3 regions of the Micromonospora sp. NPDC005298 genome follow, and region 2 is predicted to be linked to each of the others. Evidence: predicted binding sites of a transcription regulator. Region 2 holds the regulator's gene; each other region holds the start of a gene.
What was found. Region 2 encodes HrcA, which represses chaperone genes, less so after heat shock. Its sites were predicted from a motif close to GGTTNGCACNCTCNNNNNGAGNGTGCNAACC; they were not measured.

Region 1 (4,426 bases), on a different contig from region 2:
GTCGCAATCACGGACGTGGATCCTCTGATCGGCAACCCGGGCTCGCCGCCCGCACCGACACCCCCTGGAATATGCCCGATTTGTGGTCGTGCGCGGCCGTCACTCCTCGTGTAGCGTGCGATTTCGGTCACCCGTTTCAGCGGCCGTCATCGATCGCCGGACGGTGGTCCGCGCGCTCGGCCATGCCGCGCGCCGGGGCAGGAACGCCGCGCAGAGTGAGGAAGTGCACCGTGGCACAGGGCACCGTGAAGTGGTTCAACGCCGAGAAGGGCTACGGCTTCATCGCCGTCGACGGCGGTCAGGACGTGTTCGTCCACTTCTCCGCGATCGAGATGGACGGCTACAAGGCGTTGGACGACGGCCAGCGGGTGGAGTTCGAGGTCGCCCAGGGTCAGAAGGGCCCCCAGGCCGAGCACGTACGCGTCATCTGATTTTCCGCGCGTCGGGGGCTGCGCTACGAGCACGCAGCCGGGAAGATCGTGAACCGTTCCAGCCGATGCTGAGGAGGGTTCATGACCGACCAGCCGCCCCCGCCCACCCCGCCTCCCGGGCCGGGGGAGCCGGGCCCGTCCGACCCGGGCGCAACCGGCGGCCCGGCCGGTCCGCCGCCGGGCTGGGATCCCGCCCAGGGCGGCTGGGGTACGCCCGCGGCGCCCGCGCAGTGGGTGTTCCCGCCCACCGGCGGCTACCCGCCGGGCGCCGACCCCTACCCGGGCCAGTCGTGGTATCCGGGGCCCCCGGTCGGCTGGTACCCGCCGGGTCACGGCTACGACCCGAACGACCCCCTGGTCACACCGCCAGGCGCCGGTCTCGGTGGCTGGTCCGCCAGGTGTGGGGCGGCGCTGCGCAGGGGTTGGCGGCTGCTGGTGCCAATCATGCTGCTCACCCAGGTGGCGCCGGCAGCCGTGCTCTCGGTGATCTCCCTCGGTGTGGACCCGTCGGCCCGCTGGGAGGTGCAGTCTGAATCCCCGTCCAGCCTGCCGGACACGTTCGTCACCGACCTGGTGGCTCTGCTCTCCGTCCTGGTCGGCGGCAGCCTGCTGATCGGGCTGGTGCAGGCCGTCGGCTGGGCCGCCGGCAGTTGGGTGATCACCCGCCAGGCGGCGGGGGAGGCCGTCGAGCTGGGACCGGCGCTGCGGTACGGCGTACGGCGGGCGCTCGGGCTGTGGGGCTGGTCGCTGCTGATCAGTCTGCTGATCGGGGTAGGCGTCTGCTTCTGCGTGCTGCCGGGCATCTACCTGACCCTGGCGTTGAGCATGGCCGGCCCGGTCTACCTGTTCGAGCGGCAGAACCCGATCGGGCGGTCGTTCCGGATGTTCCACGACCGGCTCGGTCTGCTGCTCGGTCGGGTGGCGCTTGTCGTCGCGGTGGTGATCGTCGCCACTGTGATCCCGTCGGTGCTGGAGTCGATCCTCTCCGTCCCGCTGGGTACGGACCCGCTCTCGTCGCCGGACACGGCGATCGGCATCGTCGCGGTGATCGCCCTCTCGGCCGTGCTGGCACTGCCGGCGCACCTCGCCCAGTTGATCGGTCTGCTGGTCACGTACGCCGAGCAGCGGTCGCATGAGGCGCCGGTGAACAGCACCGGACTGGCTGCGGAACTCGGCTGAGCCGCACCATCGTGCTTGCACTCGGCAGGGGAGAGTGCTAAACAAGTCATTGGCACTCGCATACCGTGAGTGCCAATGGTCGGGACGGTGGGGCCAGGTTGCACCGGCGTGGAGACGCCGGGGCGGCACATGGCCGGTCGTCGCGGGCTATCCGGCCCGGCCGAAGGACGTCGTCGTCGCCAGGTGGCGACGTCCCAAGGTGCGTACACCAGGCGGCCCATCCGGGGCACACATCTCGGGTGGCCCGTGAGTGTCCAGGAGGACAACGCCGTATGGCCAAGATGATCGCGTTCGACGAAGAGGCGCGCCGCGGCCTCGAGCGGGGCATGAACCAGCTCGCCGACGCCGTAAAGGTGACCCTCGGCCCCAAGGGCCGCAACGTCGTGCTCGAGAAGAAGTGGGGTGCCCCCACCATCACCAACGATGGTGTGAGCATCGCCAAGGAGATCGAGCTCGAGGACCCGTACGAGAAGATCGGCGCCGAGCTGGTCAAGGAGGTCGCCAAGAAGACCGACGACGTCGCCGGTGACGGCACGACGACGGCGACCGTCCTGGCCCAGGCCCTGGTTCGCGAGGGCCTGCGCAACGTGGCTGCCGGCGCCAACCCGATGGCCCTGAAGCGGGGCATCGAGGCCGCGGTCGCGAGCGTCTCGGAGGAGCTGTCCAAGCTCGCCAAGGACGTCGAGACCAAGGAGCAGATCGCCTCCACCGCCTCCATCTCCGCTGGCGACAGCACCGTCGGCGAGATCATCGCCGAGGCGATGGACAAGGTCGGCAAGGAAGGCGTCATCACCGTCGAGGAGAGCAACACCTTCGGGCTCGAGCTGGAGCTCACCGAGGGTATGCGCTTCGACAAGGGCTACATCTCGGCCTACTTCATGACCGACCCGGAGCGCATGGAGGCCGTCTTCGACGACCCCTACCTCCTGATCGTCAACAGCAAGATCTCGTCGGTCAAGGACCTGCTCCCGATCCTGGAGAAGGTCATGCAGTCGGGCAAGTCCCTGCTGATCATCGCCGAGGACATCGAGGGCGAGGCCCTGGCCACCCTGGTCGTCAACAAGGTCCGGGGCACCTTCAAGTCGGTCGCCGTCAAGGCGCCTGGCTTCGGTGACCGCCGCAAGGCCATGCTCGCCGACATCGCCATCCTCACCGGTGGTCAGGTCATCAGCGAGGAGGTCGGCCTCAAGCTTGACGCCGTCGGCCTCGACATGCTGGGCCGCGCCCGCAAGGTCGTGGTGACCAAGGACGAGACCACCATCGTCGACGGTGCCGGCGACGCCGACCAGATCCAGGGTCGGGTCAACCAGATCCGGGCCGAGATCGACAAGAGCGACTCCGACTACGACCGCGAGAAGCTGCAGGAGCGGCTGGCCAAGCTGGCCGGCGGCGTTGCGGTCATCAAGGTCGGCGCGGCCACCGAGGTCGAGCTCAAGGAGCGCAAGCACCGCATCGAGGACGCCGTTCGCAACGCGAAGGCCGCCGTCGAGGAGGGCATCGTCCCGGGTGGTGGCGTCGCGCTGGTGCAGGCCGGCAAGACCGCCTTCGACAAGCTGGACCTGGTCGGCGACGAGGCCACCGGTGCCAACATCGTCAAGGTCGCGCTCGACGCCCCGCTGCGGCAGATCGCCGTCAACGCCGGCCTCGAGGGCGGCGTCGTGGTGGAGAAGGTCCGTAACCTCGAAGCGGGTCACGGCCTCAACGCCGCCAACGGCGAGTACGTCGACCTGCTGGCCGCGGGCATCATCGACCCGGCCAAGGTGACCCGGTCGGCGCTGCAGAACGCCGCTTCCATCGCGGCGCTCTTCCTCACCACCGAGGCCGTCGTCGCGGACAAGCCGGAGAAGACCCCGGCTGCCCCGGCTGGCCCGGGTGGCGGGGACATGGACTTCTGAGTCCAGTTCCGACACACCGAACGGGGCGGACCGCTGACGCAGTCCGCCCCGTTCGTCGTCAGGTGGGCAGTGGGCGCTGGTTACGCCTCTTCTGCGCCCGGTCGTACGGCGGAAGCAGTTGGATCGGGGCGTCCACCATCTCCTGCGGCTCCTCGACCACCGGCTCGCCGTCGGTGGTCATCTCGGCCAGTTGCTCGGCGTCGCCGTAGTCGAGCCGGTCGAACGGCAGTTGGCCGGGCAGGTCGCTGACCGGTTTCCAGGTGATCGGCGGGCCGTCCTCGGTCTGGTCGTCATCCGTGGTCATGGCTGCCTCCTCTACCGAAACGGTAGGGGGCGGTCGATGGGCGATGCGGGCGAATGAATCAATGCCCCATTTGCCCACTTATGCCGCTGGTAGGGTCCGCCGGTACAGAAAGAAGACCCGCTCGATCCGCGCGCCCGCGCTGCCCGAGTAGAACGGCACCGGCCCCACCCAGCCGATCTGCGCCCGATCCAGCCCCGCCGCCCGCTGGTCGCGCAGACAGCGACGCAGCAGCACCCCGCCGATCCCGGAGCCCTCCGCCGCCGGAGCGGTGCCCATCGGCCCGAACCAGCTCGGCCGCGACGACCCGTACGCGGCGAACCCGAGCAGCTCCCCGTCCCGCTCCGCCAGGTGACAGCCGGCGCCCGTACGGCCCACCGAACCGGCCACCTCCCCGTCCCACGTCCCGCCGAAGGTGGCCCGGGCGAAAGCGGTCAACGCCGGCAGGTCCGCCGGCTCCGCCCGCCGTACCGTGATGCCCCGCTCGGCCAGCCGCCGCTCGGCCGCCTCGGTGGACCGCAACGCCAACGAAGCGTCGTACGACAGGTCGGCCGTCATGTTCCAGGCCGTCCGGTCCTGCCGGTAGCCCAGCGCCAGGGCGGCGCAGACCGCGGGCGTGT
Region 2 (4,426 bases):
GCGGGTGGCGAGCACGCTCAGCGCCGCCACCCCGGCCGTCGAGGTCCGCAGCACCGCCGGCCCGAGGCGTACCGGCCGGCCACCGGCCTCGCGGAAGGCGGTCAGCTCGGCCGGGGCGATGCCACCCTCCGGGCCGACCACCAGGACGATCTCGCCGGCGGTGGGCAGCTCGGCGGTGGTCAGCCGCTCCTCGGCCTCCTCGTGCAGCACGAACGCGGCGGCGGCACCGGCGATCCGGCGGGCCACTGTCGTGGTGGACTCGTCGGGCGCGCCGGCCACCACCGGCAGCCACGGCCGGCGGGCCTGCTTCGCGGCCTCCCGGGCGGTGGCCACCCACTTCTCCCGGGCGCGTACGCCCCGGTCACCGCGCCACTGGGTCACCGAGCGGGACGCCGCCCAGGGCACGATCTCGTCGACCCCGACCTCGGTCATCGCCTGCACGGCCAGCTCGCCCCGGTCGCCCTTGGCGATGCCCTGCACGGCGACGATCCGGGGTACGGGCGCGTCCGCGTACCCCCGGGAGGTGATGCCGACCTCCAGGCTGCCCCGGCCGACGGCGGTAACCACGGCGGCGGCCGTGCCACCCCGGCCGTCGGCGAGCAGCAGCTCCTCGCCGACCCGCAGTCGTTGCACGGTGGCGGCGTGGTGCCCCTCCGGGCCGTCCAAAGTCAGTGCGTCGCCGGTGGGCAGCGCCTCGACCAGGAACAGCGGCGCGGACACCTCAGGCGTGCCCGTTGAACGCGTCGCGCATCCGGGAGAAGAAGCCGCCCTGCTTGGACAGCTCGGCGACCTCCTCACCACGGGTCTTGGCGAAGTCGCGCAGCATCTTCTCCTGGTCCGGGTCGAGCTTGGTGGGCGTGCGGACGTCCAGGTGCACGTAGAGGTCGCCCCGGCCGGTGCCGCGCAGGTGCGGCACGCCCCGGGCGCGCAGGCGCAGCGTGCTGGCCGGCTGGGTGCCGGCCTTGACGTCGACGGTCTCCTCGCTGTCCAGCGTCTTGATGGTGAGTCGGGTGCCCAGCGCCGCCGCGGTCATCGGCACGGTGACCCGGCAGTGCAGGTCGTCGCCCTTGCGGGAGTACACGTCGTGCGGACGCTCGTGGATCTCCACGTAGAGGTCGCCGGCGGTGCCGCCACCCGGGCCGACCTCGCCCTGCTGGGCCAGCCGGATCCGCATGCCGTCCTCGACGCCGGCCGGGATCTTGACGGTCAGCGACCGGCGGGTACGCACCCGGCCGTCGCCGGCGCAGGTCGGGCAGGGGTGCGGGATGGTGGTGCCGTAGCCCTGGCACACGGTGCACGGCCGGGCGGAGACGACCTGGCCGAGGAAGGTGCGCTGCACCGACTGCACCTCGCCCCGACCGCCGCACGCCTCGCAGGTGGCCAGGTGGGTGCCGGCGGCCGTGCCGGCGCCCGAGCAGGTGGTGCAGAGCACCGCGGTGTCGACGGTGATCGGCGCCTCGACGCCGAACGCCGTCTCGTGCAGGTCCAGCTCGAGTCGCAGGATCGCGTCGGCGCCCGGCCGGGTACGCGGACGCGGACCACGCGCGCCTCCGGCGGCACCGCCGAAGAACGCGTCCATGATGTCCTGGAAGCCGACGAACGGGCCGGCCCCACCGGGACCACCCGGACCGCCGGCGCCACCGCCACCGGGGGCGAGCGGGTCGCCACCCAGGTCGACGATCTGCCGCTTGCGGTCGTCCGAGAGGACCTCGTACGCGGCGTTGATGTCCTTGAACTTCTCCTGAGCCTCCGGGTCCGGATTGACGTCCGGGTGGAACTGGCGCGCCAACTTGCGGTAGGCGCGCTTGATCTCGTCATCGGAGGCTTCCCGGCTGACACCGAGGATGCCGTAGTAGTCCCTGGCCACTGCGTTCCGTGTCCTCATGTTCGTCTCGCGTTACGCCGACCGGCGGCCGTAGCCGGCCGTCGGCCCTGACTGGTCAGTTCTGGGCCAGCAGCTCGCCCACGTAGCGTGCCACGGCGCGCACCATGGCGATATTGCCGGGGTAGTCCATCCGGGTCGGCCCCAGCACCCCCAGGCCGCCCACGATGGTGGCGCCCGGGCCGTACCCGGTGCTGACCACCGAGGCGGCGCGCAGGTTGTCGAACTCGTTCTCGTCGCCGATCAGCACCCGGGTCGTGCTCGGCTCGGTCTCGCCGATCAGCTTCAGGAGCACGACCTCCTCCTCCAGCGCCTCCAGGATGGGCCGCAGCGAACCCTGGAAGTCGAGCAGGCCGCCCCGGGTGAGGTTGGCGGTGCCGGCCAGCGCGATGCGTTCCTCGTGCCGCTCGACGAGCGTCTCCAGCAGGACCGTGGAGAGAGTCGTCATCGCGGGGCGCAGCGTGGGCGGGGCGTCCTCGACCAGCGCCTGCACCAGCGGCGGCGTGTCCGACAGTCGGGCGCCGGCGAGCTTCTCGTTCACCAGCCGGCGCAGGTCGGTGACGTCGTCGGCGGGCACCGGCCCGGGCAGCTCCACGAGTCGCTGCTCCACCCGCCCGGTGTCGGCGATCATGACGAGCATCAGCCGGGTCGTGGAGATCGGCACCAGCTCCAGGTGCCGCACCGAGGAACGGGCCAGGCTCGGGTACTGCACGACGGCCACCTGCCGGGTCAGCTGCGCGAGCAGCCGTACGGTGCGGTGCACCACGTCGTCGAGGTCGACCGCGCCGACCAGGAAGCGCTCGATGGCCCGGCGCTCGGCCGGGCTGAGCGGCTTGACCCGGGACAGCCGGTCGACGAAGAGCCGGTAGCCGCGGTCGGTGGGCACCCGGCCGGCGCTGGTGTGCGGCTGCCGGATGTACCCCTCCTCCTCCAGCACGGCCATGTCGTTGCGGACCGTGGCCGGGGAGACGCCGAGCTGGTGCCGCTCGACCAGCGCCTTGCTGCCGACCGGCTCCTGGGTGGAGACGTAGTCCTCGACGATGGCGCGGAGCACGGCGAGCTTGCGGTCGTCCAGACCCATCCTCCGCACCTCCTGTCGCACGTCGGCCGCCGGCGCGACCTCAAGCCGGCGGACCGTCCTGGCACTCGACTGTAACGAGTGCCAGTCTACGTCGGCGCCCCCGCGAGCGCGATGATCAACGACAGCTCGTCGGTGCGGTCCGTACCACCCCGCTCGGGCCGATCGGTCCGGCCGGCCGGGCGGTGTCGCTCTGGTGCCGCGTTGCCAACGGCACCTACCGTGACACCCATGACTGAACCTCCTCGCCCTCCCGGCGCGGGTGACCCCGGTAACTACCCGCCGGAGCCGACCTCCCCGGGCCCGTTCCCGTCGTCGGAGCCGCCCACCGCACCACTGTCCGGGGCACCCGGCCCGGCCGGCTATCCCCCGCCCGGTGGCTATCCGCCGCCCACCGGTGACCAACCGCCGTCGGGCGGCTACCCTCCGCCCGGTGGCTACCCGCCGGGTGGCTATCCCCCGCCCGGAGGTCATCCCGGAGGCGGATATCCGACCGGCGGCGCCTACGGCGGCCCCGGCGGCGGCTACGCCAACAACGAGGACAAGACCTGGGCGCTCGTCGCGCACTTCGGCGGGGCCGCCGGCATGATCCTCAGCGGTGGCGTGCTCGGCTGGATCGGGCCGCTCGTGGCGCTGCTGGCCCGGGGCAACCAGTCCCCCACGGTCCGTGCGCACGCCGCCGCGGCGCTCAACTTCCAGCTCCTGTGGTCGATCATCGGCCTGGTCGGCTGGGTGCTGTCCTGCATCGTGATCGGGTTCATCCCGGTCGCGGCGGCCGTGATCCTCGGCGCCGTGTTCGGCATCATCGCCGGCATCAAGGCCAACGAGGGGCAGCTCTACCGCTACCCGCTCTCCGCCAGCTTCATCAAGTGACCCGGGCCGGCCGCTCCCCCGGCCGGTCCGGCGCCACCGGTCGGGGCGGCGCGCCCGCTCAGGGCAGCAGGTCGCGGACGACGGCGTCGGCGAGCAGCCGGCCGCGCAGGGTGAGCACCGCCCAACCGGCCGCGTACCTCCCGGCGTCCAGCAGACCGTCGGCCAACGCCCGTTCCGCGCCGGCCCGACCGGTGGCGTCGAGCACCGCCAGCGGCAGCCCGCTGGCGAGCCGCAGCCGCAGCATGACGTCCTCCATGTGCGCCTCGCCGGCGGTGAGCACCTCCCGGGCCAGGCCGGGAGACGTCCCGTCGGCCAGCCGCTTGGCGTACGCCGAGGGGTGCTTCACGTTCCACCAGCGCACCCCGCCGACGTGGCTGTGCGCCCCCGGGCCCAGCCCCCACCAGTCCGCGCCGGTCCAGTAGAGCAGGTTGTGCCGGCACCGGGCGTCCTCGCCGCCTGCCCAGTTGGAGACCTCGTACCAGGACAGGCCGGCCGCGTCGAGCGCGGCCTCCGCGGCCAGGTAGCGGTCCGCGGCGACGTCGTCACTGGGGTACGCCAGCTCGCCGCGCTTCATCCGGGCGGCGAGCCGGGTG
Region 3 (4,426 bases), on a different contig from region 2:
CAGGGCGCCGTAGTTCGGGGCGTCCGGTGCCACCCGGTACGGATGGGTGCGATGCGCCACCCCATGCTTGACCACCAGTGCCGTCGCCGGAGTGCCCTGTCCTGCCACACCGGCGACGCTAGTCGACCGGTCGACCGACCAGCACTGTCGGTGCGCCGGCGATCCGGGTGAGCACCAGACTCGCCGCCTGGTCGCCGGCCAGCCGCAGGTCCCGCCGTAGCTGCTCGGGGGTGAGCGCGGAACCCCGCTTGAGGATCTCCACCCGGCCCACCCGGCGGTCCCGCAGCAGTGCGCGCAGTCGCTTGAGCGAGAACGGCAGCACGTCGGTGATCTCCAGGCAGCGCGCGTACGGGGTGCGGGTCGGCTGGTCGGCGTAGAGGTAGGCGATGCTCGGGTCGCCGAGGGTGGCGTCCAGCTCACCGGCCAGTTCGGCGACGAGGTGCGCGCGGACCACCGCCGGGTCCGGGTCGTACAGGTAGCGGCGCGGCGGCCCGACCGGCGCCTCGCTGGCGCCCGAGCCGGTGAGCTGGTGGCGGCGGGTACCGCCGTCCTCCCGGCGGTACAGGGTGGCGCGACGGGGCACCTCGGCCAGGTCGCCGCACCAGAGGGCGGCCTCGACCAGGTCGCCGTCCACGCCGACCCACTCGGCCTCCGCGCCGGCCGGGATGAGCGCGTGGTCCAGGCCCGGCGCCACCTTCACCACGGTGCGTGGCACCCGCTCGGCCAGTCCGGTGACGAAGTCCCACGGTGGCGAGTAGGCGCGCGGGTCGAAGATCCGTCGACCGGTGCCTGTGGTGCGCCGGGCCGGGTCGCAGAACACGCCGTCGACCCGGGAGACGTCGAACGAGGTGGCGTCACCGCACTCGACCGTGAACAGGTCCGCCAGCCCGGCAGCCTCGGCGTTGGCGGCGGCCATCGCGGCGGTCACCGGGTCGGCTTCCACCCCGTACACCCGGATGCCGGCGCGGGCGGCGGCCAGCGCGTCCGCGCCGAGACCGCAGCCGAGGTCGGCCAGGGTGCGGACGCCGCCCGCGGCGAGCCGGGCGGCCCGGCGGTCGGCGACCACCCGGCGGGTGGCCTGCTCCAGTCCGGCGCGGGTGAGGAACATCCCGGCGGCGACCGGCCCGAACTTGCCGACCGCCCGGTGGCGCAGCTCGGCCTGGGTGAGCGCCGCCGAGGCCAGCGCCGGAGGCACCCCGGCCGCGCGCAGCGCCGACGCCGCGGTCAGCGGGTCGCCGCCGGCCAGTCCGGCCGCCGCCGTGAGCGCGGCCGACCCCTCGGGGGTACGCAGCGCCGCCAGCTGGTCGAGATCCACCCCGACATTCTCCCGGTCGACGCGGAAATCCGGCCTGCCGGGGCGCGACTCGCTGGCACTCTCCTTGACGGAGTGCTAGCCACGGAATAACCTGCGATTAGCACTCTCACCCTGAGGGTGCCAGCTTCCGGGTCTCGCGACCCGGGCGCGCACGCCAGGCGGACCGGCACCCGCGACGACGGCCCCGCCCGGTGGCATGAGGCAGATTGACGCTGGTCAGCCCCGCTGGTCAGCAACGAAACCAGTACCCCAGGAGGGTATGCCCGTGACTACCGCGACCAAGGTTGCGATCAAGCCGCTCGAGGACCGCATCGTGGTCCAGGCGAACGAGGCTGAGACCACCACGGCGTCGGGCATCGTGATCCCCGACACCGCCAAGGAGAAGCCGCAGGAGGGCACCGTCCTCGCTGTGGGCCCGGGGCGCGTCGACGACAACGGCAACCGGGTTCCGGTTGACGTGCAGGTCGGCGACACCGTCCTCTACTCGAAGTACGGCGGCACCGAGGTCAAGTACGCCGGCGAGGAGTACCTGGTGCTCTCCGCCCGCGACGTCCTCGCGGTCATCGAGAAGTAAGCAACCGATCAGTGTCGTCGCCCCGGTCCGGCTCGCCGGGCCGGGGCGACGTCGCTTCGAAGGGACATACATGGCGAAGATCCTCAGCTTCTCGGACGACGCCCGGCACCTGCTGGAGCATGGTGTCAACGCCCTTGCTGACGCGGTCAAGGTCACCCTCGGCCCGCGCGGGCGCAACGTCGTCCTGGACAAGAAGTTCGGTGCGCCGACGATCACCAACGATGGTGTGACCATCGCCAAGGAGATCGAGCTCACCAATCCCTACGAGAACCTCGGCGCGCAGCTGGTCAAGGAGGTGGCGACCAAGACCAACGACGTCGCCGGCGACGGGACCACCACCGCGACCGTGCTGGCGCAGGCGATGGTCCGTGAGGGCCTGCGCAACGTCACCGCCGGGACCAACCCGGCCGGCATCAAGCGGGGCATCGACGCGGCTGCCGCCAAGGTCTCCGAGGCGCTGCTCGGCCGGGCCGTCGAGGTCGCCGACAAGAAGTCGATCGCGAACGTGGCGACGATCTCCGCGCAGGACGCCACGATCGGCGAGCTGATCGCCGAGGCGATGGAGCGGGTCGGACGCGACGGTGTCATCACCGTCGAGGAGGGCTCGATGCTCACCACCGAGCTGGAGGTGACCGAGGGTCTCCAGTTCGACAAGGGCTTCATCTCGCCGAACTTCGTCACCGACCTGGAGGGTCAGGAGTCCGTCCTCGAGGACGCGTACATCCTGGTCACCACCCAGAAGATCTCGGCGATCGAGGAGCTGCTGCCGCTGCTGGAGAAGGTCCTGCAGAACAGCAAGCCGCTGCTGATCATCGCCGAGGACGTGGAGGGCCAGGCGCTCTCGACCCTCGTGGTCAACTCGCTGCGCAAGACGCTCAAGGTCTGCGCGGTGAAGGCGCCCGGCTTCGGCGACCGGCGCAAGGCGATGCTCCAGGACATCGCCATCTCCACGGGCGCCGAGTTGGTCGCCCCGGAGCTGGGCTACAAGATCGACCAGGTCGGCCTGGAGGTGCTCGGCACCGCCCGGCGCGTCGTGGTCGACAAGGAGAACACCACGATCGTCGACGGTGGCGGCCAGAAGGCCGACGTCGAGGACCGGGTCTCCCAGATCCGCAAGGAGATCGAGGCCTCCGACTCCGACTGGGACCGGGAGAAGCTGGCCGAGCGGCTGGCGAAGCTCTCCGGCGGCATCGCCGTGATCAAGGTGGGTGCGGCGACCGAGGTCGAGATGAAGGAGCGCAAGCACCGCATCGAGGACGCCATCGCGGCGACCAAGGCCGCGGTCGAGGAGGGCACCGTGCCCGGCGGCGGCGCCGCCCTGGTGCAGATCCTCCCGGTGCTCGACGACGACCTGGGTTTCACCGGTGACGAGAAGGTCGGCGTCTCGGTCGTGCGCAAGTCGCTCGTCGAGCCGCTGCGCTGGATCGCGCAGAACGCCGGTCACGACGGCTACGTCGTGACCCAGAAGGTCACCGACATGAAGTGGGGTCACGGCCTCGACGCCGCCACCGGCGAGTACGGCGACCTGGTCAAGGCCGGCATCATCGACCCGGTGAAGGTGACCCGCAACGCGGTCACCAACGCCGCCTCGATCGCCGGTCTGCTGCTCACCACGGAGAGCCTCGTGGTCGAGAAGCCGGAGCAGGCCGAGCCGGCCGCCGCCGGCGGGCACGGCCACGGGCACAGCCACCAGCACGGCCCGGGCTTCTGACCCGGTAGCACACCCGTTCCGGGGCACACCGTCGTACGGCGGTGTGCCCCGGTTCGTCGTGCGAGGTCATTACCGAGCGCTGACGTGGTTGGCGACGCGGCGGAATGATCGCGCACACTGGGCCGATGAGCACCACGTCACGGCGGTACGCCGCGCTCGCCGGAGTGACCGCTGCCGCCGTCGCGATCGGAACCGCCGAGCCGGTCGCGGTGCTGACCGGTCCCCGGTCCGCGCCACTGGTCGCGGTCGGCGGGGTGGTCGTCGACGCCGTTCCCGAGTCGGTGAAGCAGTTCGCCATCGACCTCTTCGGCACCGCCGACAAGATCGCCCTGCTGGTCGGTACGGCGGTGCTGCTCGGCGCGTTCGCCGCGCTGTTCGGGATGCTGGCGGTACGCCGCTTGGCGTTCGGGCTGGCCGGGATCGCGGCGTTCGCCGCCGTCGGGGTGGCCGCCGCGTTGACCCGTCCCGGGGCGGACGTCCTCGACGCGCTGCCGTCGCTGGTCGGCGGTGGCCTCGGTGCCCTGGTGCTCTGGCTGTTCGTCGCCGGCCCCCTGGAGCTGAACCCCTGGCCCTGGTCCCCGCCGGCGCCGACCACCCCGCCGGCGCCCGTGTCACCGGCCGGCCCGACGACGTCGGACGAGCTGCCGGTGCCGGTCACCCCCGCCGCTCCGCCGGAGTCGGACGCGCCCGGGAAGGAGGTCGACCCGGAGTCGCGTCGACGGTTCCTCACCAGCGCCGGCGTGCTGCTCGGCACGGCCACGGTGGCCGGTCTCGGCGGTCGTTGGCTGGCCGGTCGACGGGGCGTGTCCGCCGCCCGGGACGCGAT

Region 1: the regulator HrcA is predicted to act here: its motif matches at 1,658-1,688, upstream of groL (chaperonin GroEL).
Region 3: the regulator HrcA is predicted to act here: its motif matches at 1,411-1,441, upstream of groES (co-chaperone GroES).

What each region holds. Positions count from the first base shown of each region.
Region 1 is NZ_JBEXGP010000003.1:231,611-236,036, reverse strand. Features, by position in the region: gene ABZS77_RS10085 (cold-shock protein) at 231-431, shown strand; gene ABZS77_RS10080 (hypothetical protein) at 513-1,610, shown strand; gene groL (chaperonin GroEL) at 1,883-3,505, shown strand; gene ABZS77_RS10070 (hypothetical protein) at 3,564-3,809, opposite strand; gene ABZS77_RS10065 (GNAT family N-acetyltransferase) at 3,888-4,426, opposite strand, start outside.
Region 2 is NZ_JBEXGP010000030.1:24,979-29,404, reverse strand. Features, by position in the region: gene ABZS77_RS27270 (16S rRNA (uracil(1498)-N(3))-methyltransferase) at 1-720, opposite strand, end outside; gene dnaJ (molecular chaperone DnaJ) at 722-1,867, opposite strand; gene hrcA (heat-inducible transcriptional repressor HrcA) at 1,941-2,963, opposite strand; gene ABZS77_RS27255 (DUF4870 domain-containing protein) at 3,192-3,833, shown strand; gene hemW (radical SAM family heme chaperone HemW) at 3,892-4,426, opposite strand, start outside.
Region 3 is NZ_JBEXGP010000012.1:95,471-99,896, forward strand. Features, by position in the region: gene ybaK (Cys-tRNA(Pro) deacylase) at 1-108, opposite strand, end outside; gene ABZS77_RS18580 (methyltransferase domain-containing protein) at 119-1,315, opposite strand; gene groES (co-chaperone GroES) at 1,575-1,889, shown strand; gene groL (chaperonin GroEL) at 1,960-3,600, shown strand; gene ABZS77_RS18595 (molybdopterin-dependent oxidoreductase) at 3,726-4,426, shown strand, end outside.